DNA from 3 places in the Kitasatospora sp. NPDC089913 genome. Region 2 is predicted to be linked to each of the others. Evidence: riboswitches for the same ligand, from Rfam matches in the RefSeq annotation. Region 2 holds a riboswitch; each other region holds the start of a gene.
What was found. Region 2 has a riboswitch for cobalamin ahead of ACIPYS_RS29460 (peptidase). Riboswitches for the same ligand answer to the same signal wherever they lie in the genome.

Region 1 (4,831 bases), on a different contig from region 2:
GGGCCCCCCCGCCCCTTGAGTTCACCGCGACGGTCAGCCGGCGAGTTCCTCGCGCAGGCGGCGGGCGGCGCCGACGAGGCTGTCGAGGGAGGCCCGGGTCTCGGTCCAGCCGCGGGTCTTCAGGCCGCAGTCGGGGTTGACCCAGAGCCGCTCGGCCGGGATCGCGGCCAGGCCCGCCCGGAGCAGTTCGGTGGCTTCCTCGGTGCTGGGGACGCGCGGGGAGTGGATGTCCCAGACACCCGGTCCGACCTCGCGCGGGTAGCCTGCGGCGGCGAGTTCGCCGGCGACCTGCATGTGGGAGCGGGTGGCCTCCAGGGAGATGACGTCGGCGTCGAGTTCGTCGATCGCGGTCATGATCGCGCCGAATTCGGCGTAGCACATGTGGGTGTGGATCTGGGTGTCCGCGCGCACGCCCGAGGTCGCGAGCCGGAAGGACTCGGTGGCCCAGTCGAGGTAGGCGGGGCGGTCGGCGGCGCGCAGCGGCAGGGTCTCCCGCAGGGCGGGTTCGTCGACCTGGACGACGGCGGCGCCGGCGGCCTCGAGGTCGGTGACCTCGTCGCGCAGGGCCAGGGCGACCTGGCGGGCGGTGTCGGCGAGCGGCTGGTCGTCGCGGACGAAGGACCAGGCGAGCATGGTGACGGGGCCGGTGAGCATGCCCTTGACGGGGCGGTCGGTGAGGTCCTGGGCGAAACGGAACCAGTCGACGGTCATCGGGTGCGGGCGGGAGATGTCGCCGGCGAGGACCGGCGGGCGCACGTAGCGGGTGCCGTAGGACTGCACCCAGCCGTGCCGGGTGGCGAGGTAGCCGGTGAGCTGTTCGGCGAAGTACTGGACCATGTCGTTGCGCTCGGGCTCGCCGTGCACCAGGACGTCGAGGCCGGCCTTCTCCTGGTAGGCGATCACCTCGCGGACCTCGGCCTCCATCCGCTCCCGGTAGGCGGCGGTGTCGATCCGTCCGGCGGTCAGGTCGGCACGGGCGACGCGCAGTTCGGTGGTCTGCGGGAAGGAGCCGATGGTGGTGGTGGGCAGCAGGGGCAGGCCGAGGCGGGCGCGCTGGGCCACGGCACGCTGCGGGTAGGGCTGGGTGCGGCGGGCGTCGTCGGCGGTGACGGCGGCGGTGCGGGCGCGCACGGCCGGGTCACGGGTGATCGGCGAGCCGGCCCGGGAGGCGAGGTCGGCGCGGTTGGCGGCGAGGTCGGCGGTGATCGCACCGGTGCCCTCGCGCAGTCCTCGGGCGAGCAGGGCGGACTCGGCGGCCTTCTGCTTGGCGAAGGCGAGCCAGCGGGCGATCTGCGGGTCGACGTCGCGTTCCAGGGCGGCGTCGATCGGCACGTGCAGCAGGGAGCAGGACGGTGCGACGTCGACGCGGTCGGCGAGGCCGAGCAGGGTCGCCAGGGTGGCGAGCGACTTCTCCAGGTCGTTGATCCAGATGTTGCGCCCGTCGACGACGCCCGCGACCAGCCGCTTGCCCGGCAGACCGCCGACGGCGGCGAGGTCGTCCAGATTCGCGGCGGCGGGGCCGGTGAAGTCGAGCGCCAGGCCCTCGACGGGTGCCTTGGCGAGCACCGGCAGGGCGTCGCCGAGGCGGTCGAAGTAGCTCGCGACCAGCAGCTTGGGCCGGTCGGTGAGGGCGCCGAGCTCGCGGTAGGCGCGGGCGGCGGTGTTCAGTTCGGCCGGGGTGCGGTCCTGGACGAGAGCGGGCTCGTCCAGCTGCACCCACTGGGCGCCGGCGGCCTTCAGCGCGGCGAGGAGTTCCGCGTAGACCGGCAGCAGTCGGTCGAGCAGGGTGATCGGCTGGAAGTCGGCCGCCACGCCCGGGGCGGGCTTGGCCAGCAGCAGGTAGGTGACCGGGCCGACCAGGACCGGGCGGGCGTCGTGGCCGAGCGCGAGGGCTTCGGTGAGTTCGCCGACGGCCTTGGCGGGGTCGGCGGTGAAGACCGTGTCGGGGCCCAGCTCGGGCACCAGGTAGTGGTAGTTGGTGTCGAACCACTTGGTCATCTCCAGCGGCGCGACGTCCTGGGTGCCGCGCGCCATGGCGAAGTAGCCGTCCAGCGGGTCGGCGTCGACGGCGGCCCGGTGGCGGGCCGGGATCGCACCGACGGCGACCGTGGTGTCGAGCACGTGGTCGTACAGCGAGAAGTCACCGGTGGGGACCTCTTCGACGCCGGAGTCGGCGAGCTGCTGCCAGTTCCCGCGGCGCAGGTCGGCGGCCGTGGCCAGCAGCGCCTGGGCGGTGACCGTGCCCTTCCAGTAGCCCTCGATCGCCTTCTTGAGCTCCCGGCCCCGGCCCTGGCGGGGGTAGCCGTACGCGGTGGCGAGGGTCGCCGCGGCTGCGGACTTCGTGGTCAAGGGACTCTCCTTCGCGAGTCTGATTCCTCTGGTCCCGATGACGGAACGAGGGCGCGAAGGATGACGAACCGGGCAGCCGGCGCCGTCGACGAACGGGCCCGATCTGCCGGGTATGGTCGCCGACCCGCCCACGAGGTCACCGGATAGCCGTGCGCGATCGGTCGCGCGCGGGCAGTGGCAGGTCTTCGGACTCGCGGGCACGTCCGCCCTCCTCGAGGGCGGATTCCTACTGGCCGTCGCTTCCCAGGCCCTCCCGGGCCCAGTGCGTATGACGGCGGTCGTTCCCACTCACCGCTGCGGGGCAGTCCCGGACTGGCCAGTCGAATGGCTTCACCGGGTTCCCTCTTACGACGTCCTGCCTGGCGGGCAGGACGAACCAGCTGCACGGGCCAGCGTAGACGCAGATCACCCGGCGGTGCAGCCCGTTCCACCATTCTGCCCACTGGTTGAGACCGGCACCGTCACACGGACGGACTGTCGGAGGCCGCGGTGACGGGCGGTCAGGCCGCCCGGTGCGTGCGGCGGCGGGCCGAGAACCGGCGGGCCACGAACACGGTGGCGACCGCCGCGGCCGTGAAGAGCAGCGTGTTGGCCACGACGCCCGCGTCCGTCAGCCAGGCGGGGTCGGAACCGTCGGGCAGTCTCGTTCCGGTGAACAGGCCGCCCACACCGGTCAGCAGGCCCCGGACGACGTAGACCGCCACCAGGGCGACGAGCCCGACGGGCAGCGTCAGGACGACGGCCGCGAGGTAGAACCGTCCGTTCCCGGTCGCCCCGCCCAACGCGGCCGACACCGCGACCAGGGCGACGTAGCACGCCGCCGCCCACCTGGAAGTCCTCATGTGGAACCGTCCCCCTGCTCGAATGTCCGGCGGTGCGGTGGCGCCGCACGGTGATGCTCCTCGCTGCCGCGCGTTCCCGCCACCCCGGCGGAACGAGCGGTGGGCCGCAGGCCCCTGCTACCGCGCCCGGGGACCCGCGACCCGCGGCGTGTCCTGGATCAGCTGCCGTACCGCAGCGAGACGGTGTCGCCGACGTGGACGGTCGTGGCGCGGGTGGCGGCGGCGGCCGTGCCGCCGTCCAGGACGACCTTCCAGGTGGACGGACCGCTGTTGGCGGTGCCGTTGATCGCGGTGATGGTGCCCGCGCCGGTGGACGGCGTGACGGAGGTGACGCAGCCGCTCGGCGTGGCGGTGGCGGCGGCGTCGAGGACGTCGCCGAGGGTGACGGTGCCGCCGGTCGGGGTGAGGGTGACGGCGCAGACCTTCGGCGTGGCGGTGCCGTTGTCGACGACGAGGGCGAGGCGGGCGGCGGTGCCGGCGGTGAAGGCGGAGGTGGCCGCCCACGCCGGTTCCCCGGCCGCGACCGGTGCGGGCGGGGTGGCGGTGAAGCCGGCGCCGGCGACGGCGCGAAGCCCGTCGACGGAGGCGTAGGCGGAGGGGACGGTGTCGGTGGACAGGTACTTGAAGCCGCCGCCGGGCTTGAACTGCTGGGCGATCAGGAAGTCGACCGGGGTCTTGCCGGTGCCGCTGGTGAAGTCGGTGCCCTGGGGGTTGATGCCGCAGGCGTTGAGGCCGGAGACGGCCCAGCCGTTGGAGTCGGTGTTGGCGCCCCACATGGCGTTGAACGCGCCGGAGGACAGCAGCTTGCCCTTGAGGAAGTTCTTGGCGGCCACCACCGCGGCGTCGGTGTTGGGGACGCCGCCGACGCACAGGGAGGCCATGGCCGCGCCGGTCATGTCGATGTCGCTGCCCTTGCCGAGTTCGGTGGGGTCGCCCGCGGCCTTGCTGTAGTTCCAGCCGCCGTCGGTGTGCTGGTTGGCGCGCACGGCCGTGACGGAGGCGTCCAGCAGGGCCTGCGGCACGCGCTTCGTCCCGCTCTGGGTCTTGGCGCCGCCGAGGGCGAGCAGCCCGAAGACCGTGCCGTTGAAGTTGGCGGACGGGCCGTAGTAGCCGGGTTCGGCGGTCTGCCAGTACGCGACCAGGTCGGCGATCAGGTTGCGGCCGGGGCCGACGCGGGCGGGGTCGATGCCGGCGGCGTAGGCGTTGAGGGTGCCGCGCTGGTAGTCGGTCGCGACGGGGGAGGCCCCGGGCCAGCCGGCGGCGGCGAGCTGGTTGCGGTAGACGAGGCGGGCGTTCTTGGTGGGGTCGCCGCCGGGGGTCACGTCGGCGGCGGCCGTGCCCGCGGCGGCGAGGGCGCTGAAGGCCCACTCGTTGGAGAGCCCGCCGCCGGTCACGTAGCTGCCGTCGGCGGCCTGGAGGGACTTCAGGTAGGTCACACCGGTGCTCTTGGAGGTGGCTATCTGGGCCGGGGTCGCGGTCGCGTGGGCCGGAACGGCCGACAGGACCAGGGCACCGGCCGCCACCGCGACGGTCACCGCGGAGGCGGCACGGGACGGGACGGAGCGCGGGAGGGCGGGAACGGGCACGGGGACTCCTCGGAGTGGCGGGCGCCGATCCGGCCCCGGCCCGGGCGCCGGTGC
Region 2 (12,766 bases):
CGTCGTCGATGCTCCTGAAGGTGACCACGCCCTTCTGGTCGACGTCGCCGTCGACGGTCCGCCAGGCGATCCGCTCGTCCGGGAGCTGGTCGACGATCTCGGTGTCGAACTCGCGGCTGACGCCCCCGACGCTGGTCCGCCAGTGGTTGTAGGCGGCGTGCAGCGGCACGTCGACGTCGACCGATTCCTTCACCGTGCTCATCCGGTGCCTCCCTGCTGGTTGTGGTGCCGGTGGTGCTGCGGATCGGGGCCGGACACGTCCGGCCCCGGCCGCGCGCCTGCCCCGACGTCCCGCCGGTAACCCTCGGGACCCCGGCGGGTCCAGCGGTCTGCCCCGGCCACGGGCACGCCAAACCTCCGCAGTCGGGAAACGCCCCAGTGGGTGACACCCGGTGGCCGCCCGGCCCGGCCCGGGATTGCATGGGAGAGCCCCAACCCCTGCTCAGGGAGGCAGTCGTGTACGAGATGTGGGCCGAGACCGATGCGGCGGTGGAGCCGTCCGGTCTGATGTGGCACGTGGTGTCGAAGGACGACGCGTCGACGGCGCTCTGCGGGCAGTTGCTGGAGCTGTCCCGCCGGGTCGTGCCGAACGGTGTGGAGACGCCGATAGGGGCGCCGGACCGCTACTGCGATCCGTGCCTGGTGTCGGTGCGCGAGACCATGGCGGCCGCCGACCACTGAGCGTCGGCCACTGAGCGCCGGCCACGGAACACCGACGGCGGAGCACCGACGGCGGAACACCTACCGCTCGCCGTCGGCCGCTCGGCCTCGTGCGCCCGACATCGGGCGCGACGGCCCCGGCCGGGGGGGCCGTGCGGACAGGTCCGGCCCGCCCGCGCCTCCCGTCACGGGTTTGTCCGCGCGCCGGGCGGCCAGCCGCCCGGCATGGACACCCGGCCGCTGGCCGACGCGCTGAACGGCGTGCCGTTCGGCCCCTATGGGTCCGCCTCCTCGAGGTGGTAGAGGGAGCGGTGCACCAGGTACTCCCTGGCCTGCCGGCGCTCGCCCTCCGTGAGGAGGTAGACGGACGGGCCGCCGCCGCCCGTCGCGCTCAGCATGTCCTCGACCAGGTCCGCGAGCGGCGGGACCGGCCCGGCCTCGGCGCGGAGGGCGGCCAGGAAGGGGCGTTCCGGGGACTGCCGGAAGGCCAGCAGTCCTGGGTCCCACTCCCAGTCGGGATGCGCGCCGGGAAGGCGCCGGTCGTGCAGTTCGTAACAGAGGTGGAGGGCCAGTTGGTGGTCCTGGCCCCAGGGGTCGCCGCCGGCGGCCGGTGCCGGCCGGGCGGTCCCGTCCGGCGGACCGGCGGAGACCAGTTCCAGCACCGCCACGGAGAGCGGTCCGCGGGCCGCCGGCGGCAGTCGCCTCGTCGCCGTCCTCATCGCCGGTCCGCCCCGGCGGCGGAGGAGCCGGGAGCTCCCGGTCGGTCACCGCTCCCGGCCGACCGCCGCAGCAGCAGCCCGGCGCCGCCGAGGGCCAGCAGCCAGCCGCCGATCAGGGCCCACAGTACGGGCGCCGCGTCGGTGGCGAGGCCGGCGGCCAGCAGCACCAGCGGCAGAAGTCCCAGGGTCGGCAGCGCCCGTGGACGCGCTCCGCTGGTGGCCGCCCACACCCGCCCGCGTACCGCGAGCGCCCGGGACCGCGTCCCGGCCACGATCCGTCCTTGCCGCCTCATCCCCGCCGACCTCCCTCTCCGCCTACGCGGTCCGGTCCCCCGCCCTGCGGCTTCCCCGAAAGGCGCCCGGCGAACGTCGGACCGCCGTTTCGCCGTGGCATCGCCACGACCTGCACACAAGCACGCACGGCACGGCAGCCGCCACGCGGGGCGTCGGCAGGCGATTAGGCGAGCGGGCAGGCGGAGGGCCGGGCAAGCAGTAGGGAGCAGGCGGCCAGGAACGGCACGGGCGGGTCGGGCACGACACGTGCAGGTCGGGCACCGGCGGGGCAGGTCCGACCGGTGCCCCCGAGCGGGACGTTCGACCGTCGCGGCGCGGTCAGGGCGCGGTCACGGCGGCAGGCTCTCGCGGAGGGTGAACGCGTCGATGGCGCCGGTGAGTTCGAGGACGCGGCGGACGATCGGCCGAAGCCGGGCCAGCTCGATCCGGGTCTTCCGCTCCCGTGCCCCGACCGCGGCGTCGAGGAGCGCGGACAGGCCGGTGGAGTCGCAGAACGCGAGGTCGCCGCAGTCGACCAGGAGCACGGTGCCGGGGGTGGCCGGAGCGCGGTCGAGTGCCTCGCGCAGCACCGCCACCGTGTCGAGGTCGAGCTCTCCGTGCAGCGAGAGCACGGTGCCGAGGGCCGACGGCCGGGTGCGGACGGTGAGTCCGACCGACTGGTCCGGGGCGGCCGTGACGGCCCCGGGGGGCGGGCGGGGCGGGCGGCGGGTCATGACGGATGCTCCTGTTCGTTCGCGGCGGCCGGTCGGGCGCGTTCGCAGCCGGGCCCGGCCCGTGCGGCGGGTCCGTGGATCGGTGCGGGGTCCAGGCGCTTCGGTACCGGGCGGCGCGCACCGTCGGCGGCCGTGGTCATCGAACCGCCGGTCGCGGCGAGCGCCGGGGAACGCCGGAGCGGACGCTGCGGACGCTGCGGACGCTGCGGACGCTGCGCACGGCGCGGCCGACGGCACACGTGGCGGGCGCCGAAGGTCAGGCTGCCGACAGGTGCCTGCGGAGACGGTCGGAGCCGCTCCGGAACGCGGTCGGGAACCTCCGCTGCCACCGCGCTCTCCTCTCTCGTACCGACGGCCCCCCGCAGCGCGGGTATCCGCTGCGGGGGGCCGGAAACACGAGGAAGCACCGGAATTCCCGGTCGGAGGGTCTGCTCCGTTCCGTCCGTCGGATACCGGGTCGGCGCCCTCCGGACTCCCGGGGTGCGGCCGCCCCGCCCGGAGTCGGCCGCCCGGAGTCGGCCGCCCGGACCAGCCTCGTGGAGTCAGCCTCGACCCTGCTCCGAAGAGGACCCGGGACCGTCCGGGTCGTCGCTCCAACCCGCCGCGTCCCGGTCGTCCAGCTGTTCGCGCAGGTGGGCGAGGGTGGCGGAGAGCAGCCTGGACACGTGCATCTGGGAGACCCCGATCCGCGCGGCGATCTCGGACTGGGTCCGGTCCTCCCAGAACCGCATTTCGAGCACCGTCTGCTCGCGCCGCGGCAGCTGCCGGAGGAGCGGCCGGACGGCGGTGCGGAAGTCGGCGAGCTCGATCCCCGGATCGCACGAGCCGAGCCGGTCCAGCAGCGCGCTGCCCGACTCGTCGGTGTCCTGCTCACGCGGGGCGTCGAGGGAGTTGGGCCGGTAGACCCGGCCCGCGATCAGACCCTCGACCACCTCGTCGACGTCGAGGTCGAGCGCCTCCGCGATCTCCTCCGGGTGCGGCAGCCGGCCGAGCTCCTGCTCCAGCCGGTCCGAGCCACGGGCCACGGCGAGGTAGCACTCCTGCATCCGGCGCGGCACCCGGACCGGCCAGGAGGTGTCCCGGAAGAAGCGCTTGATCTCGCCGGCGATGGTGGGGATGGCGTAGGTGACGAACTCGACGCCGCGCCCCGGGTCGTAACCGTCGACGGCCTTGATCAGGCCGACGGTGCCGACCTGGAGGATGTCGTCCATGTCCTCGGGGCGGTGACGGAAGCGGCCGGCGATGAACCGCACCAGCGGCATGTTCAGCTCGATGATGGTGCCGCGCACGTAGCTGTACGCGTGGGTCTCGCGGGCCAGGCCGGCGAGGCGGTCGAAGAGCGCGTCGCTCAGCTCGCGGGCCTCGGTCTTGCCCATGGCCCGCAGCTGCGCCTCGCTCGGGCGCGGGGGCAGGTCGGGCGGCGGGTCGGCCGGGTGCCAGGGCGACGGGATGTCGGTCGGCGGGACAGCGGTGGCGTCCTGGGGGACGCCGTCGGCGGCGGCGGGCAGGGCATCGGGGGTAACGGGCGGCGGGTCGGTCCGACGGCCGACGTCCGACATCGTTGTGGACACGGCGGTTCTCCTGGGCAGCGGGAACGCCTCGGACCGCGAGAGGGTAGGGCGTGATCGCCCGCGCACTGCGGCCCCTCTTCCCGAAGACCTCTGCCCGGCTTCTTCAAGCGACGGTCCAGGTGGCGCCCTGTGCGGGCGCGGGAACGGCGTGCGGTGCTGTGCGACCGCTCCGGTGGTTCTGGTACCCGACATGGAGCGGTTCATTCTGATTTGTCGGCTTGAATGTTCTCCGGTCCTCGATGTTTCCCGGCCCCGTTCCACCGGGGTCTGTTGCAGGCTCGGGTCCGCACACCGTGCGTCACCGGGCGTCGGGCGTCACCGGCAGTAGGCCGGACGGCACGCCACGCGTCACCGGACGTCGGGCGTACCCGCTCGTCCCGCCCCGGCCGGGCGGCGGTCCGCCCGCAGGTCGCCCTCGATCTCCGCCAGGATGCGGCGTTCCCGGCTCGACAGGCCCGGTCCGTCCATCACGGCCACCTCCGCACCACGGTGCTCACCCCCCGGACACCGGGCGGGTGCCCGGGCCGCGGCACGGCAATCCGGCCGGCGACCCCGAGTACCCGGGTCCCGCGCCGCACCGGCCCGGGGGCGGGTCAGCACCCGTCGAGCAGCAGGCGCGCGGCCACCTCCGCGCCGTCGGTGCGGACGGCGGCGGCCACGGCGGCGGCCCGCCCCCGGGTCCGCGGCGCCAGGACGGTCCGCAGCGCGGCGGCGACCGACTCCGCGGTCGGAACGGCCGTGTCGTGCACCGCCCCGATGCCCAGTTCGGCGACCCGGGCGGCCCAGTACGGCTGGTCGACGATCTGCGGCACCACCAGCTGCGGCGCACCCGCCAGGGCGGCCGCCGTGGTGGTGCCCGCGCCGCCGTGGTGCACGACGGCCGCGACTCGGGCGAACAGCGCCCGGTGGTTCACCTCGCCGGTCACGAAACGGTCGTCCGGAGCGCCGTCCCCACCCGCCGACAGTTCCGCCCAGCCCCGGCCGACGACCACCCGGCGGCCGGCGGCGACGGCCTGCTCGACGGCCAGCCGGGCGACGTCCTCCGCCCCGCGCATCGGCATGCTGCCGAAGCCCACGTACACCGGCGGCTCGCCCGCGTCCAGGAAGGCGGTCAGACCGGCGGGCAGCGGGCGCGGGTCCGGCAGCAGCCAGGCGCCGGTCTGCACCACGTCGAGGTCGGCCGGCAGCCACGGGCCCAAGGTCGGGTCGGTGGCCAGCCAGGGCCGCCCGGTCAGGACGTGGTCACGGACGTTCTCCACCACCGGCAGGCCGACCGCCGTCCGGTGCGCGTTGACCGCCCCGCCGAACAGCGCGTTCATGCTCTCGACGTCCAGCTCCCACAGCTCCGTGCTGTCCGCCCCCGCGGGCGGCGCAGGCCGGCCCGGGTACTGGAACGGCGGGTGGTGCGGCGACGGCAGGACGGTGGGCTGCAGGCCCGCGTAGACGAACCGGGCGCCCGCCGTCTCCGCCGCCGCCCGGGCACCGGCCGCGCTCGGGAACAGCCCGGTCGCGACGACCGCGCCGCCCGCCGCCGCCTGCCCGAGCACCGCCTCGTAGGACGCCGCCGTCAGCCGGGCCACCCGGGTGGGGAAGTCCACCGGCGCCGCCGGGGCCGCACCGGTCACCAGCGCCCGCACCGGGTCGCCCACCGGCACCACGGGGACGCCGAGCGCGGCCGACCGGGCCGCGAACTCCTCGTCCGAGGGCGCGCAGAGCCTTGCGTCCGCGCCCAGTTCGCGCAGTCGCACCGCGAGCCCCAGCATCGGCTCGACGTCCCCCCGCGACCCGTACGTCGACAGCACCACACGCATCCCGCCCCCTCCCGCCACACCTGTTCCGGTTTCGACGGTGATTCTCCGACGTCCCCGGGGCCTTGCGGCAAGCCCCCGGGTGCGCGGTAGCTTGGCAGCGGCAGTGATCATCAATCAGCTCCCGCGCCCCTCGTTGCAACCGCACCGCGCCGCACCGTGCCGCGCCGTGCCGCACCGCGTCACGTCGCCCCGCGTCGCCGTGCGTCCGTGGGGATCCGGCCGGGGCAGAACGGGGGCCCGGTGGGGCGGAACGGGGGCCCGGTGGGACGGAACCGGATCCTGTTGCTGGACGCGGCGCCCGGGGACCTGCTCCGCGTGGAGCTGGAGCGGCTGCTCGGCCACGGCCTGGAGGTCACCCTGAACCTGCGGCGGGTCGCGGACCCGGCCCGCGCCCGCTACGACTGGGACGGACGGGTGGCCTTCACCGACTTCGACCCCTTCGACGAGGCCGCCCTGATCGCCGCGACCCTGCGCGACGGCGGGCACCGGGCCGTCAAGTCCCGGGCCGGGGTGCCGATGCGCGCCGGGTTCCTCGCCGCCACGGCCGCCGGCACGACCGAGGCGCTGAGGGTGATCGGCCGGGCCGGAGCGGGCACCGACCACGTCGACCTCGGCGCGGCCGCCCGCCTCGGGGTCGCCGTGACCCACACGCCCGGGTCCAACGCCGACGCGGTCGCCGAGTTCGCCCTGGCCCAGCTGCTCGCCCTGAGCCGGGACCTCGTGCAGCACAACGCGGCTTCGCACCGGGGCGACTGGCGCACTCCGGCGTCACCGTCGCGGGCCCTGTCCGAACTGACCCTCGGCATCCTCGGCCTCGGCCGGACCGACCGCGCACTGGCCGGCCGGGCCCGCGCCCTGGGCCTGACCGTCCTCGGCCTCGGCCGCGGCCCGGCGGCCGAGGAGGACGGCGTCCGGCGGGCGGGCTCCCTCACCGAACTGCTGACGACCAGCGACGTGCTGTCCGTCCACCTGCCGCTCACGGCACGCACCCGGGGACTGATCGGCCGCCGCGAACTGGCGTCGGTGCGGCCGGGCGCGGTCCTGCTGAACACCGCCCGGGGCGGGATCGTCGACGAAGCGGCCCTGGCCGACGCCCTGCGCGATCCCGGGCACCCGCTCGCGGCGGCGGCCGTCGACACCTTCGAGCACGAGCACGCCGCTTTCGCCTCACCGCTCTTCGGGCTCCCGAACGCCCTGCTGACGCCGCACGTCGCGGGGATGACCCGCGGTGCCATGGCCGAGGCCGCCGTCCGCTGCGCCGACCACGTGGCGGCGCTGCTGGCCGGTCGGCCGGAGGGCGTGCCGGTGGCGACGGGCTGACGAGCTGACCGGCTGACCGGCTGACGGGTCGTCGGTTCCGACCCTGCCGTTCGGCAGGGGTGGAGCCGCCGGGCGAGCTCGGTAGATGTGCCGATCGGTACATGTGCGGGTGGGGGTGCCGCGACCAGGATTGGGGGCATCGAGAGGGCGGCCGACGGGGCCGCCGGGGAGGGAGACCCACCATGTTCCGCATTCGTACCCACAACCGTGCCGCCGTCCGGACCGCACGTGCCGCTCGGGCTGCTCGGACCGCACGGGTTGCCGCTGCCGCCGGGCTGGCCCTCGCCGCCCTCTCGGGCGTCGCGCCGGCCTCCGCCGACACCCTGTCCACGGACGGCGTGTCCACGGTTTCCCTGTCCGGCGAGTCCGGGCCCGCCGGCCGGGGCGACCGGCCCGAGCGGACGGCGAGCGTCAGCGGCAGCGCCCGGATCTCGTACGCCTTCTCCCCGGACGACGAGATCCGGTTCACCGTCGACGCCCGCGCGAAGCCCTACTCCCGCCCCCTCCCGGGGACGAACTCGCCGAACGGGCTGCCCACCGATGCCGTGGGCACGGTCCGCTACTCCCACCGCGTGGCCGCCACCGGCGAGGTCCACAGCGCCGAGGCCGAGGTCGACTGCCTGAGCACCGGCGGCCCGGTCGCCACCCTGACCGCCGTCATCGGCTCGGACACCGAGAACCGCAAGGAGCGGATCGGTCTCAGCGTCTACCAGGGCAGCGGCCGCGACGGCGCCCGCCTCGGATTCTCCTGGGGCGTGGCCAATCTCGACCTGGACGCCGACCAGAAGCCCTACCAACCGGTGGTCGGCACCTGCATGGCTCCGGCGCCGTTCGCCCCGGTGCTGCAGGGCGGTTTCACCGTCCACCACGTGGAGTTGGAGGCCCCGAGGACGCCCGGCCGGTAGGGCGCGGTCCGGGCCGGACCGCGCCCTGGGGAGAGCGGGGCCGGGGTCAGGGCGCGGTGATGCCCGGCTGGGCACCGGCGCCGAAGGACCAGCCCTCGACCTCGCCCGGGGCCGGGTTGTAGGAGCCGGCGCCGAGGCTGCTGTAGGACCACGGGCCGCCGTGCGGGGCGTGCCAGTACGACCAGTAGGCGGTGCCGGTGGGGTTGGTGCAGGTCGTCGGCAGGGCGTTGATCTTGCAGACGAAACCCGGGAAGCGCGGGTGGAAGGAGTAGGAGAAGCCGGCGCCGGTGATCGCGGCGAGGCCGCTCGCCGGGTCGCCCGGGGCGCAGCCGGTCTCGATGCCACCACCGAGGGCGGTGAAGTCGACGACGACGGTGACGCCGGAGGTGCCGGAACAGGCTGCGGCCTGCGCCTGCGGGGCGGTCGCGGTGGAGACGCCGAGCAGGCCGGCGGTGAGGGCCGCAGCGGTGGCGAAGGCGCCGAGGGTACGGCGGGCCGGGTGGACGGAGGTGGTCATGGGCGTGCTCCTGGGGTGTGGCGGGCGGCAGTGCGGGTCACGGGCGGGCGGGCGACCGTCAGGGGCGCACGGCCGGGGCCGGGCAGGCCAGGGTCGGGGCGGACGGGCGGGCGCCGTGGGCGCTGAGGCCGGCCAGGCCCTGGCCGGAGAGGCCGAGGACGGCCTGAGCGGTGGCCCGGGCGGCGTTGGCGGGGTTGAAGCCGCTGGCGTCGTAGGCGACGGCGCCGCGCACGGAGGGGTCGGCCGAGCAGCCCTGCTGGAGCTTCACCAGGCTGCTCCAGCCCTTGAGGCCGCTGATGAACCGTCCGCCGGGGAGCAGGGCGGAGGTGGCCAGGCCGGTGCTGTTGGCGTTGGAGGTGGTGGCACCGGCCGCGGCGAAACCGCCGTCGGTGTTCTGGTGGGCCGTCAGCCAGTCCAGGCCCGCCTTGGCCTTGGCGCTGCGGCCGGTGGCGGCGAGCGCCTGGGCCGCGAGCGCGGTGGCGTCGGCGTCGGCGGTGCAGGTGGCCTGCCCGAAGGAGACCGGGAAGCCGCCGTCGGCGCACTGGGCGGCGGCCAGGAAGTCGACGGCCGGGGCCGGTACCCCACCGGGGGTGCGCTGGAGGGCGATCAGGGCGAGGGACTGGCCGAAGGCGTTGCTGTAGTCGCCCCACTGGGAGCGGTCGGAGAAGCGGCCGCTCGGCGTCAGCAGGGAGCGCAGCCGGGCGGGCAGGTCGACGCCGCCGAAGGCCGACGGGGTGGCGCCGCGCACCTCGACGACCAGCAGGAGCTTGGCGGTGGCACCGGCGTAGGCCTCGGTGGTGCCGTCGCCGAGGTAGCCGCTCAGGATGTCGGGGCGGGCGAGCCAGGCGGTGGCGCGGGCGGCGGCCTGGTCGGCGCTGCCCGCGGCGGCGAAGGCGAGCACGGCGTCGATGGTGAGGCCCTGATCGGGGTAGGCGGTGCCGTCGAAGACCGACTCGAAGTGGTCGCCGTTGACCAGCTGGCGCGCGAGCCAGCCGGCCGCGGCGGCGTCAGGACGGTAGGTGGTGGCGTTGTCGCCGGAGGCCGGGGCCGCAGCGGTGACGGCCGGCGCGGTGACGGCCGGGACGGGCGCGGCAGCCTGGGCGGCGGTGGCGGCGGGGAGGGTGGCGGTCAGGGCCAGCGCGGATATCGCGAGCAGGCGGAGCGGGCGGCGGCGGAGCGCGGAGTCGGACATGCGAGGCCTTTCCGGGCCTGGGCGCACGGGCGACCGCCGGCGACCGCGCGGGACGGACCGCCCGACGGCTCCGGGAGCCCCTGGCCGCAGACCACGACGGGAGGAGGGGACACGCCTCCGCCGACGGGTACTCGGGCTCGCCACCGACTGCCGTCGGCGGCCTACCGTTGCGGGTCAGCGCCGGAATTCGACCGGACTTCCCCCGACGGCGGAGTCAGAACATGACGGCTCATGATGTCGGCTCGGCCGAGAGAGGGTCAAGGCCGGTTCGAGGTCGGATCGCCGTCGCCGGGTCTCGGCTGACAGGACCTCAGCGGCCCGGGCCGCCGGGACCGGCGGGCGGTGGTCCGTCACCTGGACCGCACAGGCGGGTCGTCGGTACCAGCACTTCGGCGACGAGCCTGCTGCGGCGGGAGCGGCGGTCCGGTCACGGCAAGGACCCGCCCGGCTGCCGCAGGGATGCGGCGGCCGGGCGGGAGACCGGGGCGGACGGGGGCCGGGCTTCGGGGTCGAGAGCCCTTGGGTCCCCGGGGCAGCCGCCTTCGGTCAGCAGGTGCCGGCCGCGCGCTCGCGCACGACGAGGTCGGTACGGCCCGCCGTGGCGTCCAGCCAGACCACCCGGGTCCCCCGGTCGGCCACCGGGGAGTACTGGCCGCCCCGGTTGCAGGACATCCGCTCCGGGGTGCCGCCGGTGAGCGGGAGCTGCCAGAGCTTGGGCAGGTCCGTGTTCCTGGTGCCGCCCGTCACCGGGCGAGCGGCTTCGGCGAAGGTGACGGCCCGGTCGGAGGCGGTGAGGCCGGAGATCCGGCGCGGCTCGGTGCCGGTGCCGAGCCTCGGGCCCGCGGGCAGGAGGTCGCTCACCCCGGAGCCGTCCAGCGCGCCGGAGCGGATCGTGCTGCCCTTCGTCCGGTCGAAGGGGGTCTCGACCCACAGCAGCCGGCCACCGGCCAGTCGGGTGCTGCCGACCTCGGTCCCGGCGGCGGCGTTCGCGTCGTCCACCACGTACTGGGCGACGACCTTGCCGGCGGCGAGCGAGTAGACCGTCGGCGCGCTCACCGTCCGCTCACCGACCTGCCAGCTCTCGGTCCAGGCGAGCAGGCCGTCCCGGAAGGCGAGGGCGGAGGCCCGGTGGCCCTCCGGCAGCGCGATCGGCACCGCCGGGGCGCCGGCGCGGGAGAGCACCGGCCCGCCGCGGCCGGTGGCGTAGTCCGTCATCAGGAAGGCGACGTCCCCACCGGAGACCCGGACATCGCCGAAGTACTGGTTCGCGCCGCGCTGGACGCTGCGCGCCGGGCCACCGTCGAGCGGCCGGGCCAGCACCTCCATGCCCCAACCACCGTCGGCCCCCGGCCCCATCGCCACCCACGCGGCCGTCGTACCGTCGGTCGCGGGCCAGCCGTGCGAGCGGCCGTCCTCCGCGCTGAGCCGGGCGGGCTCGGCGGAGCCGGCGACGGCGCCCGTGTACACGGCCATGCTGCCCTTGGCGCCCTCGCCCGCGGTGGCCGCCACCCAGCGGCCGGCCGCGACGTCCGGCGCCACGCTCTCGGTGGAGAGTTCGCGCAGCAGCGGCCGGCTGTCCACGCCGATCCGGCGCTGCCAGCCGGCCTTGATCCCGTGGGCGTCGAAGGCGGCGGCCACGGTGCGGAGCCGGGCACGGTCGAGGCCGAGCGCGCGGCCCGCGGCGAGCACCGCGTTGCGGGCGTCGACGAAGTCGTCCAGCGGGGTGAGGTACTCGGCCAGCGCGCGGTAGACCAGACGGTCGGCGAGGAGCGGGTCGAGGGTGCGCCGGATGTCCCACAACGCGCCGGAGAAGATGGTGGAGTTGAGGTGCACGCCGCCGTTGTCGACCCCGGCGGGGGCTCCGACGTAGTCGGCGACGGTGGTGCGGCGGTCGTCCAGCCGGCGGTCGGCGCAGGCCTCGGGGGTGCCGGTGCGGCAGAGGTCCTCACCGAGCAGCGCGGCCCTGGGGTCGGTCATCGGCATGCCTCGGCCGGTCACCTCGATGGCGTTGCCGAAGTAGTCGGCGACGGCCTCGTCGAGGGCACCGGACTGGCCGAGTCCGACCAGCTCCGCGGTGTGCTTCACGACGCCGTGCGTCATCTCGTGGCCGGCCACGTCGCGCGCGGCGGAGAACGGGAGGTACTTGCCGCTGCCGCCTCCGTAGACCATCTTCCGGCCGTCCCAGTAGGCGTTGTCCAGGGGCTCGCCGAAGCTGGTGACGTTGACGACGGAGGTGATCGGTCCGCCCTTGCCGTCGATCCCGTCGCGGCCCAGTCGGTCGCGGTAGAAGTCGTACACGGCGGCGGCGTTGAGGTGGGCGTCGGTGGCGCCGCTGGTACCGGTGACGGCCGGGAAGTCGGTGGTCGGCGAGGCGGCGGGGTGGGCGTCGGCGGGCAGGGTGCTGAAGTCCAGCTCGTCGCGACCGGCCGCGTCGTAGGTGGTGACGGTGGCGGGGCGGGTGAGGTCGACGAGCTGGTAGGTGCCGTCCGGGAGTCGGCCGATGTTCACCCGGGCGGGGCGGCCGAGGGCGTCGGGCGCGGTGCCGGTGGCGGGTTCGAGGGCCGGGGCGGCGGCGGCCGCGTCGGGAGAGGTCGCGGCGGCGGATGCCGCGACGCCCGCCGCGACGCCCGATGCCGCGGCGCCCGGGACGTCGAGCGGGTACGGGGCGCGTACCTGGTAGGAGAGCGCGACCTCCCCGGTCGAGGCGTCCACGAACACCTCCTGCGCCTTCGCCGCCCACACCGCCGGGTCGCTCCCGCGCACGGTGAAGTGGCGGGCGAGCCGGCCGGCACCGCCGGGCAGCACCACCGGGCCGCGGTCCTCGGCCGTCGCGCCGGCGCGGGCCACCGGGTCCTGGACCGCGCCGATCGCGAGCCGTCGCAGCACCTCGTCCGGAACGCTCTGCACGGTCGGGGCGGTGAGTCCGGTGAAGTACTTGCCGCCGGCCGACTCGACCCGCTGTCCAGTGCCTTCGCCGACCAGGTGAACCAGGTACCGGGCCCCGAAGACGGGTATGCCGCCGTGCCGCTGCTCGAACCTGACGGTGCGCCGGCCGTCGGCGGCA
Region 3 (12,766 bases), on a different contig from region 2:
GCCGCGCCCCCCCCCCCCCCCCCCCCCCGGCGCCCCCCCCCCGGGGGGGCGGGGGGGCGGGGGGGGGGGGGGGGGGGCCCGGCGGGCCCCCCCCCCCCCCGACCGGGCAGAATCGTGGGCATGCGGCACATCTACGTCATCGGCATCGGTGCGGGCGACCCGGACCACCTCACCCTGCAGGCGGTCAAGGCCATCGCCCGCACCGACGTCTTCCTCCTCCTCGACAAGAACGAGCAGCGCCAGGACCTCATGCGGCTGCGCCGGCGGATGATCGAGGAGCACGCCCTCCCCGGCCACCGGGTGGTCGAGGTGCCGGACGCCGAGCGCGACCGGACCACACCGGCCTACACCGAGGCCGTCCAGGACTGGCGCCGCCGCCGGGCCGAACTGGTCGGCCGGCTCATCGCCGAGGAGCTGGGGCCGGACGGTACCGGCGCACTCCTGGTGTGGGGCGACCCCAGCCTGTACGACAGTGTGACCGCTGTACTGGACGAGGTGCTGGCGGCCGACCCCGGCGCGTTCGGCTACGAGGTGGTGCCGGGCATCAGCAGCGTCTCGGTGCTCGCGGCCCAGCACCGCACCACCCTGACCCGGGTCGGCCGCCCGGTGCGGATCACCACCGCGCGCCGGCTGGCCGCCGAGGGCTTCCCGCCGGGCGCCGAGGACACGGTGGTGATGCTCGACGGCCAGGCCGCCTTCGGCCGGATCGACCCCGAGGGCGTGCACATCCACTACGGCGCCTACCTGGGCGGCGAGGACGAGATCCTGGTCTCCGGTCCGCTCGGCGAGGCGGCGCCGGAGATCGCCCGGCTGCGCGCGGAGGCCCGTGAGCGCAAGGGGTGGATCATGGACACCTATCTGCTCCGCCGCACGGAGGACTGACCGCGTTCCGCCGCCCCGCCACTGCCCGCGACGGCCTCGGCGGGGCGCACCGGACCGGACGGGACCGGACCGGGGTGACCGGGGCCCGTCCGGCCGCACCCGGCCACCGTCAGTCGGGCCGGAAGAACGCGAGCATCTTCCGGGCGGCGTCCGGCGCCCGGAGCGTCGCCTGGATCTCCGTGGACATCCGGGCGGCAGCGGCGGAGCGTTCGAACATCTCGCGTTCGTACTCCGCCACGGCGGCCGGGAAGTCGTCCGGGTGCGCGGCGAGCGCGAGGCCGAGCAGGGCGCCGTCGAGCAGCGCCATGTTGGCGCCCTGTCCCACCGGCGGCATCAGGTGCGCGGCATCGCCGACCAGCGTGACGTCCGGCTTCGACGGCCAGGTCAGGCCGACCGGGAGCGTGGTGATCGACCTCGGCACGATCGTGTCGTCGCAGGCCGCGATCAACGCGGTGAAGCGCGGGTCCCAGCCCGGGAGCAGGTCGATCAGCCGCGCGCGGGCGGCCGCCGGGTCGTCGAACGGGATCCCGCTGCCGGCGAACCAGTCCGCGGCGGTGTCGTGGAAGCCGAGGCCGATCCGGACCCGGCCGTCGCCGTTGCGCTGCGCCGCCAGGGACAGTCCGTCGCCGAGCACCCAGTAGGTGCCGCGCCCGACCATCGCCGCGAGGCCGGGGTGGGTGCGGTCGATGTCGGGGATGCCGACCTCGACCACGTTGTGGCCGGTGTGCTCCGGGCGGGCGTCGGTGAGCAGCGCGCGGACCCGGGAGTTCGCGCCGTCCGCGCCGACCAGCAGCTCGTACGTCGCGCTGCTGCCGTCGGCGAAGCGCAGCCGGCCGGCGTCGGCGGACTCGTACGCGTGCCCCCAGCGCACCACGCCCTCGGGCAGGGAGTCCAGCAGCAGGTCGCGCAGGTCGGCGCGGTCGACCTCGGGCCGTGCGAGCGGGGCGTCGTCGGGCGTGTCCTCCTGGAGCAGCAAGGTGCCGTCCGGCTCGAGCAGCCGCATGTCCTGGCCCTCGCCGCGGGCGATCGCGAAGAACCGGTCGAGCAGACCCGCCTCGCGCAGGGCGCGCTGACCTGAGTGGATGTCGAGCATGCCGCCCTGGCCGCGCGCGTGGCGCGAGGACTCGCGTTCGTGGACGACGCACTCCAGGCCGTTCATGTGCAGCACCCGGGCGAGTGTCAGTCCGCCGAGACCCGCTCCGACGATGGCGATGGTCATATGTGCCTCCCCCTTCGGTACACCCCCGGCGCACCTCGATACACCGTACTGGTCGATACACTGTATCGCCCGATGCGTTGTATGGTGAGCGTCATGTTGGTGTGGGAAAGGCCGGAGCCGCCGGATCGACCCGTTCCGGCCCCGCTGAGCCGGGACCGGATCGTGCGAACGGCGATCCGTCTCGCCGACGCGGACGGCCTGGACGCGGTGTCGCTGCGCAAGGTCGCGACCGAGCTGGACGTCCGTCCGATGCGGCTGTACGGCTACATCGCGAGCAAGGAGGAGCTGCTCGACCTGATGGTGGACGCCGTGCACGCCGGGATCCGGCCGGTCGGCGACCACTGGCGGGAGGTGCTCCGGTCCCATGCCGAAGCCACCCGGAGCGCCGTCCACGAGCACGAATGGCTCGCCGATCTGCTGGGCGGCCGGCCCCAGCTCGGACCGGAGGCGCTGGCCGGCGGGGAGACCCTGGTGGCCGCGCTGGGTGACATCCACGTGGACGCCGTCATGCCGGTGGTCGCCGCGGTCAAGGCGTACGTGATCGGCGCGGTGCGCCGGGAGATCGCCGAGCGGCGGGCCGAGCGGGCCACCGGAATGGACGAGAAGCAGTGGCAGCGCTCGCTCGGGCCGTACCTGGAACGCGCGTTCGCCACCGGCCGGTTCCCCGCCCTGGCCACGGTGGTGCGCGACGCCGCCCACCTCGACGCCGACCGCACCTTCCGGACGGGCCTCGACTTCGTGCTCGACGGCATCGAGGCGCACATCTCCCGATGACGTGACGCCCGGCGGGGGCGCGGGGCGGAGCGCGCCGGTGCCCGGACCCCTTCGGCGAAGAGGGCCCCGGGCACCGGCGCCGCGGTGTCAGCAGTGTCGGCAGTGTCAGTGCTGCCAGCGGTGTCAGCGTGTCAGCGGTGCCCGAACTCCGCGGGGCGCTTCTCGGCGAAGGCGGTCATGCCCTCTTTCTGGTCGGCGGTGGCGAAGGTGGCGTGGAAGAGCCGGCGTTCGAAGCGGACACCCTCGGCGAGGGTGGTCTCGAAGGCCCGGTTGACCGACTCCTTCATCATGATCGCGGCCGGGGCGGACATCGCGGCGATCGCCGCGGCGGTGGCGAGGGCCTCGTCGAGCAGCCGGTCGGCGGGGACGATCCGGGAGACCAGACCGGCCCGCTCGGCCTCCTCGGCGTCCATCGTGCGGCCGGTCAGGCACAGTTCCATCGCCTTGGCCTTGCCGATCGCCCTGGTCAGCCGCTGCGAGCCGCCGATGCCCGGGATCACGCCGAGCTTGATCTCCGGCTGGCCGAACTTCGCGGTGTCTGCGGCGATCAGCACGTCGCACAGCATCGCCAGCTCGCAGCCCCCGCCGAGCGCGTAGCCGGCCACGGCGGCGACGACGGGCTTGCGCAGGGCGCCGAAACCGTCCCAGGCGGCGAACCAGTCGCCGAGGTAGGCGTCGACGAACTCCAGGGACTGCATCTCCTTGATGTCGGCCCCGGCGGCGAAGGCCCGGTCGGAGCCGGTGACGACCACCGCGCCCACCGTCCGGTCCCGGTCGAACTCCCGTGCTGCCTCGACGACTTCGTTCATCAGCCGGGTGTTGAGGGCGTTCAGGGCCTTCGGCCGGTCCAGGGTGATCAGGCCCACCCGGTCGTGGCGCTCGACCCGGATCGTCTCGTAGCTCATACGGCGTCCTCCCGAAGGGTGGTGATGATGGCCGAGAAGTCCCGCCCGGCGCCGTCGCCCTGGGCGAAAGCGGTGAACAACTCGGCTGCGCGACGGCCGAGTTCGGCGGGCACCTCGGAGGCGTCGGCGGCGTCGGCGGCCAGGCCCAGGTCCTTGGCCATCAGGGCGGCCGCGAAGCCCGCCGGGTAGCCCCGGTTGGCGGGGCTGGCCGGGACGGGGCCGGGGACGGGACAGTTGCTGGTGAGCGCCCAGCACTGGCCGGAGGCCGTGGAGGCGACGTCGAACAGGGCCTGGTGGCTCAGACCGAGGCTCTCGCCGAGGACGAAGGCCTCGGCGACCGCGATCATCGACACACCGAGGATCATGTTGTTGCAGATCTTCGCGGCCTGCCCGGTGCCGGAGTCGCCGCAGTGCACCACCTTGCGGCCCATCGCCGCCAGCACCGGTTCGGCGGCGGCGAAGTCCTCCGCCGCGCCGCCGACCATGAAGGTCAGGCTCGCCGCCTCGGCGCCCGGGACCCCGCCGGAGACCGGGGCGTCCAGGGCCCGGTGGCCGGACGAGCGGGCGAGGTCCCGGGCGGTCCGGGCGTCCCCGACCGCGATCGTGGAGCAGTCGACGAACAGCGCGTCCGTCGCCGCGGCGGTCAACTCCCGGTAGACCTCCAGCACATGGCGTCCGGTCGGCAGCATGGTGAGCACCAGCTCGGCGTCCGCGACCGCGTCGGCGGCCGAGGCGGCGATCCGTACGCCCTGGCCGGCCGCCCGCTCCCGGGCCTCCGGCACCAGGTCGTGGCCGGTGACGGTGTGACCGGCCCTGACCAGGTTCGCGGCCATCGGGCCGCCCATGTTTCCGAGTCCGACGAATCCGATCCGGTGGGTCACCAGCGCTCCAGGGGGGTGAGGTCGGCGAGGCCGAGTTCCCGCTCGCCCAGCGGGGCGAACCAGCGGGCCACGGCGGCGGGGTCGACGGCGTCCAGCGTGGCCGGACTCCAGTGCGGTGCGCGGTCCTTGTCGATCACCTGGGCCCGGATGCCCTCGGCGAGGTCCGGGGTGGCCAGGGCCGCGCAGGAGCTCCGGTACTCCTGGTCGAGCACCGCCTCCAGGGGGCCCAGCTCCCGGGCCCGGCGGAGCGCGGCCAGCGTCGCCTTGACGGCCGTCGGCGCGTTGGCGGTGATCCGGTCGGCCGCCTCCTTCGCCTCCGGTTCGCCGCTCGCGGCGAGCCGTTCGAGGATCTCCTCGACGCTGTCGGCCGCGTAGCAGGTGTCGATCCACTCCCGCTGCCGCTCCAGCCGGCCGGCCGGCGGTTGCCCGACGTGCCGGGCGAGGGCGTCGTGCACGGTCGACTCGGCCAGGTCGTCGAGCAGGGCGGGCAGCCGCCCGGCCGGCACGAAGTGGTCGGCGAGGCCGCAGAGCAGCGCGTCCGCCGCGCCGGCCGAGCCGGCGGTGAGGGCGAGGTGGGTGCCCAGCTCGCCGGGCGCCAGGGCGAGCAGATAGGTGCCGCCGACGTCGGGCACGAAACCGATGCCCGCCTCGGGCATGGCGATCCTGGTGCGCTCGGTCACGATCCGGACGCTGCCGTGGGCGGAGACCCCGACCCCGCCGCCCATCACGATGCCGTCCATCACCGCGACGTAGGGCTTGGGGTAGCGGGCGATCCTGGCGTTGAGGCGGTACTCGTCGCGCCAGAACTCCTCGACCTCGCGCGGATCGCCGCCGGTCGCGGCGCGGTGGATGGCGACGATGTCGCCGCCCGCGCAGAAGGCCCGGTCGCCGGCCCCGGTGACGACGACGGTCGCGACCCGCGGGTCCCGCTCCCAGTCGTCGAGGACCTCGGTGATCCGGCGCACCATGGTGTGGGTGAGGGCGTTGAGGGCCTTCGGGCGGTTGAGGACGATCAGGCCGGTGCGGCCCTCGCGCTGGACCAGGACCTCATCGGTGGTGCCGTCGCCCATCACGCGGCCCCGGTCAGGCCGCGGGCCACGATGACGCGCATGATCTCGTTGGTCCCTTCCAGGATCTGGTGCACCCGCAGGTCGCGGACGATCTTCTCGATGCCGTACTCGGCCAGGTAGCCGTAGCCGCCGTGCAGTTGGAGCGCCTGGTTGGCCACCTCGAAGCCGGTGTCGGTGGCGTGCCGCTTGGCCATCGCGCACAGCTGCGGGGCCCGGGCGTCGCCCCGGTCCAGGGCGTCGGCGGCCCGCCACAACAGGGCCCGGGCGGCCTCCAGTTCGGTGGCCATGTCGGCGAGCCGGAACTGCAGTGCCTGGGCGTGCAGCAGCCGGGCGCCGAAGGCCTCGCGTTCGGCGAGGTAGGAGACGGTGCGCTCGAGCGCGCTCTGGGCGCCGCCGAGCGAGCAGGCGGCGATGCCGAGGCGGCCGCCGTCCAGACCGCGCATGGCGATCCGGAAGCCCTCGCCCTCGCCGCCGAGCAGCCGGTCGGCGGGCAGCCGCACGCCGTCCAGGAGCACCTGCCGGGTCGGCTGGGCGTTCCAGCCCATCTTGCGCTCGTTGGCGCCGAAGGACACGCCCGGGTCGTCCCGGTCGACCAGGAAGGCCGAGACGCCCTTCGCCCCGGGGCCGCCGGTGCGCGCCATGACCAGGTAGACCTGGGCACTGCCGGCGCCGGAGATGAACTGCTTGACGCCGTCGAGCACCCAGTGGTCGCCGTCGCGGACGGCCCGGGTGGCGAGGGCGGCGGCGTCGGATCCGGCGCCGGGTTCGGTCAGGCAGTAGCCGCCCAGGTGTTCGGCGGTGCAGAGCCGGGGCAGCCAGCGGGCGCGCTGGGCGTCGTCGCCGTGGCGGTCGACCATCCAGGCGACCATGTTGTGGATGGAGAGGTAGGCCGCGATGGACGGGCAGCCGGTGGCGAGGGCCTCGAAGGCCACCGCGCCGTCCCGGCGGGTGAGGCCGGAACCGCCGGACTCCTCCCGGACGTAGACGCCGGCCAGGCCGAGCTCGCCGGCCTTGCGCAGCACGTCGACCGGGAAGTGCTTGGCGAGGTCCCACTCCACCGCGTTCGGGGCGAGGTGCTCGTCGGCGAAGGCCCTGGTGGTCTCCGCGATCGCACGCTGGTCGTCGGTGAGATCGTGCACGGCGCTCATCCCATCGTCGGCATGGTGAAGCTGGCGCCCTCCTTGACCCCGGAGGGCCAGCGCGAGGTCACCGTGCGGGTGCGGGTGTAGAAGCGAATCGAGTCCGGCCCGTGCTGGTTGAGGTCGCCGAAGCCGGAGCGCTTCCAGCCGCCGAAGGTGTGGTAGGCGATCGGCACCGGGATCGGCACGTTGACGCCGACCATGCCGGTGTTCACCCGGCGGGTGAAGTCCCGGGCGGTGTCCCCGTCACGGGTGAAGATGGCCACGCCGTTGCCGAACTCGTGCTCGCTGGGCAGCCGCAGGGCCTCCTCGTAGTCGGCGGCGCGGACCACGCTGAGCACCGGCCCGAAGATCTCCTCCCGGTGGATCCGCATCTCCGGCGTCACCCGGTCGAACAGCGAGGGGCCGAGGAAGAAGCCCTCCTCGTGGCCCTCCAGCCGGAAGTCGCGCCCGTCGACGACGAGTTCGGCGCCCTCCTCGACCCCGAGGTCCAGGTAGCCGCGGACCCGCTCCAGCGCGTCCCGGCCGACCAGCGGGCCGAAGTCCGCCGCCGGGTCGTCCGAGCGGCCGACCTTCAGCGCGGCGATCCGCTCGACCAGTTTGGCCACCAGCGCGTCGGCGGTCTCCTCGCCGACCGGGACGGCCACCGAGATCGCCATGCAGCGCTCGCCCGCCGAGCCGTAGCCGGCGCCGACCAGCGCGTCCGCCGCCTGGTCGAGGTCGGCGTCGGGCATCACGATCATGTGGTTCTTGGCGCCGCCGAAGCACTGGGCGCGCTTTCCGTGGGCGGCCGCGGTGGCGTAGACGTACTGGGCGATCGGGGTGGAGCCGACGAAGCCGACCGCCTGCACCCGGGGGTCCTCCAGCAGGGTGTCCACGGCCTCCTTGTCGCCGTTCACCACGTTCAGCACGCCGGGCGGCAGTCCGGCCTCGAGGAACAGCTCGGCGAGCCGCAGCGGCACCGAGGGGTCGCGCTCGGAGGGCTTGAGCACGAAGGCGTTGCCGCAGGCCAGCGCGGGCGCGGCCTTCCAGAGCGGGATCATCGCCGGGAAGTTGAAGGGGGTGATGCCGGCGACCACGCCGAGCGGCTGGCGCATCGAGTAGACGTCGATGCCGGTGCCGGCGTTGTCGGTGAACTCGCCCTTGAGCAGGTGCGGGATGCCGGCCGCGAACTCGACCACCTCCAGGCCGCGCTGCAGGTCGCCGTGGGCGTCGGCGACGGTCTTGCCGTGCTCGGCGGAGAGCAGCCGGGCGAGCGCGTCCCGCTCCTGCTCGACGAGTTGGAGGAAGCGCAGCAGCACCCGGGCCCGGCGCTGCGGGTTCCAGGCCGCCCACGCGGGCTGGGCCTGCGCCGCGTCGGCGATCACGGCCTCGACCTCGGCGCGGCTCGCCAGCGGCACCCGGGCCTGGACGCGCCCGGTGTTGGGGTCGTGGACGTCGCCGAAGCGGCCGGACGTCCCGGCGGTGCGCTTTCCGCCGACGAAATGGGTCAGTTCGGGGACGATCAGGTCAGGGACCATCGGTTCCTTCTCTCGACAGGATGGGGAGAGGAGGAGTGGAGGCCGCGCCGGTGCGCGGGCGCACGGTGGTGCGCTCGGCGCATGACGGCGTCGGCGGACGAACCGTCAGCGCGGGTGCGCCCCGGGGCTCGTCGGCACGGCACAGCCGGGGGCGGTGGAGCGGAAGCAGCCCGGATTCATGCGTGTCGTCTCCATCCTCGTGGAAAACACGGACCATCCGCGGCCGGTATCCTGACTCCCGGATCGACGCGCGCCCCCGGGCCTTCCCGGCTGGCTGCCAGTGGCCGAACTCCTGCGAGGACGAACTCCCCGGTCACAGTGGCGGGACCGTGCCGGACTCACACCGGCTTCCCTGACACCGCGGACCTGTTCCGACCATATAGTTGGACGTCCTAGTAAGTCCAGAGCCCCTTTCCGGCCGGGCGCGTCGGAACCCCCGCCGCCGGAACGCGACGGGCCCCGGGGGAAGCACCCCCGGGGCCCGAACGGCAGTTGACGCGTGATCAGTCGGTGACGTGGACCGGCTCGCCCCCGACGTAGGTGCGCAGCACCCGGGCCGACGCGATCTCCTCGGGCGGACCGGTGAGGATGTCGCGGTCCAGGACGACCAGGTCGGCCAGCATGCCGGGCGCGAGCACCCCGGCGTCGTCGTGCCCGTTCACATGGGCGGTGCCGGCCGTGTAGGCGGCGATCGCGGAGGCCAGGTCCAGCCGCTGCTCGGGCAGGAACACCCGGTCGTCCTCGGCCTCCGGCTCCCTCCGGTTGACCGCGACGTGCAGGCCGGCGAGCGGGTCCGGGCTGCTCACCGGCCAGTCGCTGCCCGCCGCCAGGGTCGCCCCGGCCCGGAGCAGCGAGCCGAACGGGTACTGCCAGGAGGCGCGCTCCGGGCCGAGGAAGGGGATGGTCAGTTCGTCCATCTGCGGCTCGTGCGCCGCCCACAGCGGCTGGATGTTGGCGACCGCCCCGAGCCGGGCGAACCGGGGCAGGTCGTCCGGGTGGACCACCTGGAGGTGGGCGAGGTGGTGGCGGGTGGCGCGCCGGCCGTTGGCGGCGCGGGCCGCCTCGACCGCGTCCAGCGCCTCGCGCACGGCCCGGTCGCCGAGGGCGTGGAAGTGCACCTGGAAGTCCAGCGCGTCGAGGGCGGTGACGTACTCGCGCAGGGCGGTGGGGTCGACGAAGCTGAGGCCGGAGTTGGCGGTGGCGCAGCCGCAGCCGTCCAGGTAGGGGCTGGTCATCGCGGCGGTGAAGTTCTCCGCGATGCCGTCCTGCATGATCTTGACCGAGCCGGCCCGGAACCTGCCGTGCGCGGCGGCGGCGCGGCGCTCGACCAGCCCGGCGATCTGCTCGGCGCCCCGCTCGCGCTCCCACCAGAGCGCGCCGTTGACCCGGGCGGTCAGCGCGCCGGAGCGGGCGGCCGCCAGGTAGGCGTCGGACGGGTCCGGCTGGCCGTTGAACTCGCCGAGCAGCGCGTCCTGCCAGCCGGTGATGCCGAGCGAGTGCAGCAGCCGCTGGGCCCGCAGCAGTCCGTCGAGCCGGTCGGCGGCGGTGATCGGCGGGACCAGCCGGGCCACCAGGCCGGTGGCGCCCTCCTGGAGCACTCCGCTCGGGGTGCCGTCGGCCTCGCGCTCGATCCGGCCGTCCGCCGGGTCGGGGGTGTCGCGGTCGACGCCGGCGAGTTCCAGCGCCCGGGTGTTGGCCCAGGCGCCGTGGTGGTCGCGGTTGGTGAGGTAGACCGGGCGGTCCGGGACGACGGAGTCGAGCAGCTGCCGGGTCGGCAGGCCGCCCTCGAAGCTCTCCATCGACCAGCCGCTGCCGGTGATCCACTCCTGGTCGGGGTGGGCGTCTGCGTAGGCGCGGATCCGCTCCAGGTAGTCGGCCACGCCGACGGTGCCGGTGAGGTCGCAGACGGCCAGCTCGGTGCCGCCGAAGACGGCGTGGATGTGCGCGTCCTGGAAACCCGGCAGCAGCAGCTTGCCGGTGAGGTCGACCACCTCGGTGTCCGGACCGATCAGGTCCCGGACCTCGTCGTGGCCGACGGCGGTGATCCGGTCGCCGGTGACGGCCAGTCCGGTCGCCCGGGTACGGGCGGCGTCGCCGGTGTGCACGGGGCCGCGGGTGAAGACCAGATCGGCCTTGGTCATGGGTGGTGCTCCGTTCTCGGGTGGTGCGGGTGGTCCGGGTGGCGTGGCCCGCCGGTACGGGTCAGCGGGTGTCGCCGAGGAAGTAGGGCGAGCGGCGGCGCCAGCGGGCCCAGGCGGCGGCGGGGAGTCCGGTGACGATCATCAGTACCACGACGGTGAGTTCGAACCAGCCGTTGTCGGCGGCGAGTTCGAAGTGGTCGGTGGAGTCGTAGAAGGTCCAGGTGAGGTAGCCGCCGACCACCAGCAGGACGGCTGCGCCGAGCAGCGGGCCGACCACCGCGCGCAGCCCTTCCGGCAGGTCGGTGCGCAGCAGGTGGCGGAAGCGGACGGCGGCGGCGACGGCGGTGAGGGCGTAGTAGAGGGCGACGATGATGCCGATCGCGTTGACGGCGGCGGAGATCAGGTCGTTGACGGTCGGGATGACGATCGAGCACAGGGCGAGCGCGACCGCGACCCCGGTGATCAGCAGGGTGCCGAGGGCGGGTGTGCGGTGCTTGGGGTGCAGCCTGGTCCAGACGGGGCCGAGCACGCCGTCGCGGCCCATCGCGAACAGCCCGCGGGCGGTGGGGATCACCGAGGACTGCAGGGAGGCGACGGCGGAGAACATCAGGGCGATCAGCGGGAGTGCCGCCAGCGGCTGGTCGGCGAGGCGGGCGCCGAAGTAGGTGAGGCCGTGGGCGCCGTTGTCCGCGAGTTCGTCCAGTGGCAGGACGCGCTGGAAGGCGGTGCCGGCGAGCAGGAACATCAGCAGCATGACGACCAGGGCGAGGGTGCCGGCACGGGAGGCGTCACGGGGGTCGTGGACCTCCTCACCGACGCTGAACACCGACTCGAAGCCCCAGTAGCAGAACACGGCGAGGACCATGCCCTGGGCGAGGGCGTCGAAGGAGGGGATCGTCAGCGGGTTGAACCAGTCGAGGGAGAACGGCTGGTCGCCGGCGAACAGCCCGTAGCCGCAGAAGCCGAGCAGGACGGCGTACTCGAACACCAGCAGCGCCTTCTGCAGCCGCGCGGCCAGGCCGAGACCGCGCACCGCGACCAGTGCGGCGGCGACCAGGACGGCAAGGCCGATCAGGGTGCACTGCACGGTGGAGTCGGCGTCCAGCCGCAGTCCGGCGACGCTGCGCAGGTGTGCCTCGTCGAGCAGCTGGATGATGGAGGAGCCGGTGACGGTGGTGGTGTAGGCCATGAAGACGACGGTGCCGACGGTGTTGACCCAGCCGGTGAGGAAGCCGAGCCAGGGGTTGAGGGTGCGCCCGACCCAGCGGTAGCTGCTGCCGGCGTCGGGCTCCGAGCGGTTGAGTCGTCCGTAGCCGCCGGCGATGGCCAGCACGGGGAGGAACGCGAGCAGCATGATGGCGGGCAGGTGGAGGCCGACGACGCCGGCCATCAGGCCGAGGCCGATGCCGATGCTGCTGGTCGCGGCGGTACTGGAGGCGGCGATCGCCGCCCCGTCGATCAGGCCGAGGGAGCGGGGCATGGAGTCCTGGGGGGCGTTGCGGTCCGTTCTCGGACCGCTGCCCGTGGCCTTCGCCGTCGATGCCAAGGGATCACCGCCTTGCTGGTGGGGGGGTGGGGTGGGGGTGAAGTGCGAGCCATGAAACCGGCGGCCCCGCGACACGTCAATGCTGTTGTCATAAGGACGGCGTGCGGGACCGGGTCCACCGGACGCTCCGCACCGTGCGCGGGCGCGCCGCCGGGGCATCCGGAACACCGACGGGCGCCCTTCCCCCGGTCGCCGCCCCCGCCGTACGGTCACAACCGGCCGGTCGACCGGCCCGCCGCTCCCCGACCGAGGAGGGCCCGTGGAACCCCGTAGCCCGTTCACCCACGTCCTCGACCCCCACGCCGCCGACCTGCACGCCGAAGCCGCACACCTGCGCACCCACGGCCCGGCGGTCCGGGTCGAACTCCCCGGCAAGGTCCTCGCCTGGTCGGTGACCCGCGCCGAGGTCGCCCGCCGGCTCCTCGCCGGGAACCGGCTCGCCAAGAACGCCCGCCGGCACTGGCCCGAGTGGATCGACGGCCGGGTCGGCCCGGACTGGCCGCTGGCCAGCTGGGTCGCGGTGGAGAGCATGTTCACCAGCGACGGCGAGGACCACCACCGACTGCGCACCCTGACCGCGCCCGCCTTCGGCCCCCGCCGGGTGGAGGCCCTGCGGCCCCGGGTGCGCGCGATCGTCGCCGCGCTGCTGGACGGACTGCGCGCCACCGCGCCCGGCGAGGCGGTCGACC

Region 1: it holds a riboswitch for cobalamin, as region 2 does, so the genes downstream of both, metE (5-methyltetrahydropteroyltriglutamate--homocysteine S-methyltransferase) here and ACIPYS_RS29460 (peptidase) in region 2, are expected to answer to the same signal.
Region 3: it holds a riboswitch for cobalamin, as region 2 does, so the genes downstream of both, ACIPYS_RS30430 (CoA-acylating methylmalonate-semialdehyde dehydrogenase) here and ACIPYS_RS29460 (peptidase) in region 2, are expected to answer to the same signal.

Annotation. Positions count from the first base shown of each region.
Region 1 covers NZ_JBIVGI010000014.1:201,256-206,086, forward strand. Annotated here, with positions in the region: gene metE (5-methyltetrahydropteroyltriglutamate--homocysteine S-methyltransferase) at 34-2,349, opposite strand; cobalamin riboswitch at 2,525-2,728, opposite strand; gene ACIPYS_RS22465 (hypothetical protein) at 2,850-3,191, opposite strand; gene ACIPYS_RS22470 (hypothetical protein) at 3,350-4,777, opposite strand.
Region 2 covers NZ_JBIVGI010000023.1:144,099-156,864, forward strand. Annotated here, with positions in the region: gene ACIPYS_RS29410 (SRPBCC family protein) at 1-202, opposite strand, end outside; gene ACIPYS_RS29415 (hypothetical protein) at 457-681, shown strand; gene ACIPYS_RS29420 (hypothetical protein) at 936-1,379, opposite strand; gene ACIPYS_RS29425 (hypothetical protein) at 1,376-1,651, opposite strand; gene ACIPYS_RS29430 (STAS domain-containing protein) at 2,003-2,386, opposite strand; gene ACIPYS_RS29435 (RNA polymerase sigma factor SigF) at 2,929-3,957, opposite strand; gene ACIPYS_RS29440 (glycosyltransferase) at 4,551-5,768, opposite strand; gene ACIPYS_RS29445 (NAD(P)-dependent oxidoreductase) at 6,030-7,088, shown strand; gene ACIPYS_RS29450 (hypothetical protein) at 7,271-7,993, shown strand; gene ACIPYS_RS29455 (hypothetical protein) at 8,040-8,510, opposite strand; gene ACIPYS_RS29460 (peptidase) at 8,569-9,702, opposite strand; cobalamin riboswitch at 9,807-9,946, opposite strand; gene ACIPYS_RS29465 (M4 family metallopeptidase) at 10,249-12,766, opposite strand, start outside.
Region 3 covers NZ_JBIVGI010000025.1:66,549-79,314, forward strand. Annotated here, with positions in the region: gene cobF (precorrin-6A synthase (deacetylating)) at 121-882, shown strand; gene ACIPYS_RS30400 (FAD-dependent oxidoreductase) at 992-2,101, opposite strand; gene ACIPYS_RS30405 (TetR/AcrR family transcriptional regulator) at 2,195-2,875, shown strand; gene ACIPYS_RS30410 (enoyl-CoA hydratase) at 3,007-3,780, opposite strand; gene mmsB (3-hydroxyisobutyrate dehydrogenase) at 3,777-4,661, opposite strand; gene ACIPYS_RS30420 (enoyl-CoA hydratase/isomerase family protein) at 4,658-5,731, opposite strand; gene ACIPYS_RS30425 (acyl-CoA dehydrogenase family protein) at 5,731-6,879, opposite strand; gene ACIPYS_RS30430 (CoA-acylating methylmalonate-semialdehyde dehydrogenase) at 6,876-8,390, opposite strand; cobalamin riboswitch at 8,594-8,785, opposite strand; gene ACIPYS_RS30435 (amidohydrolase) at 8,894-10,531, opposite strand; gene ACIPYS_RS30440 (APC family permease) at 10,593-12,011, opposite strand; gene ACIPYS_RS30445 (cytochrome P450) at 12,337-12,766, shown strand, end outside.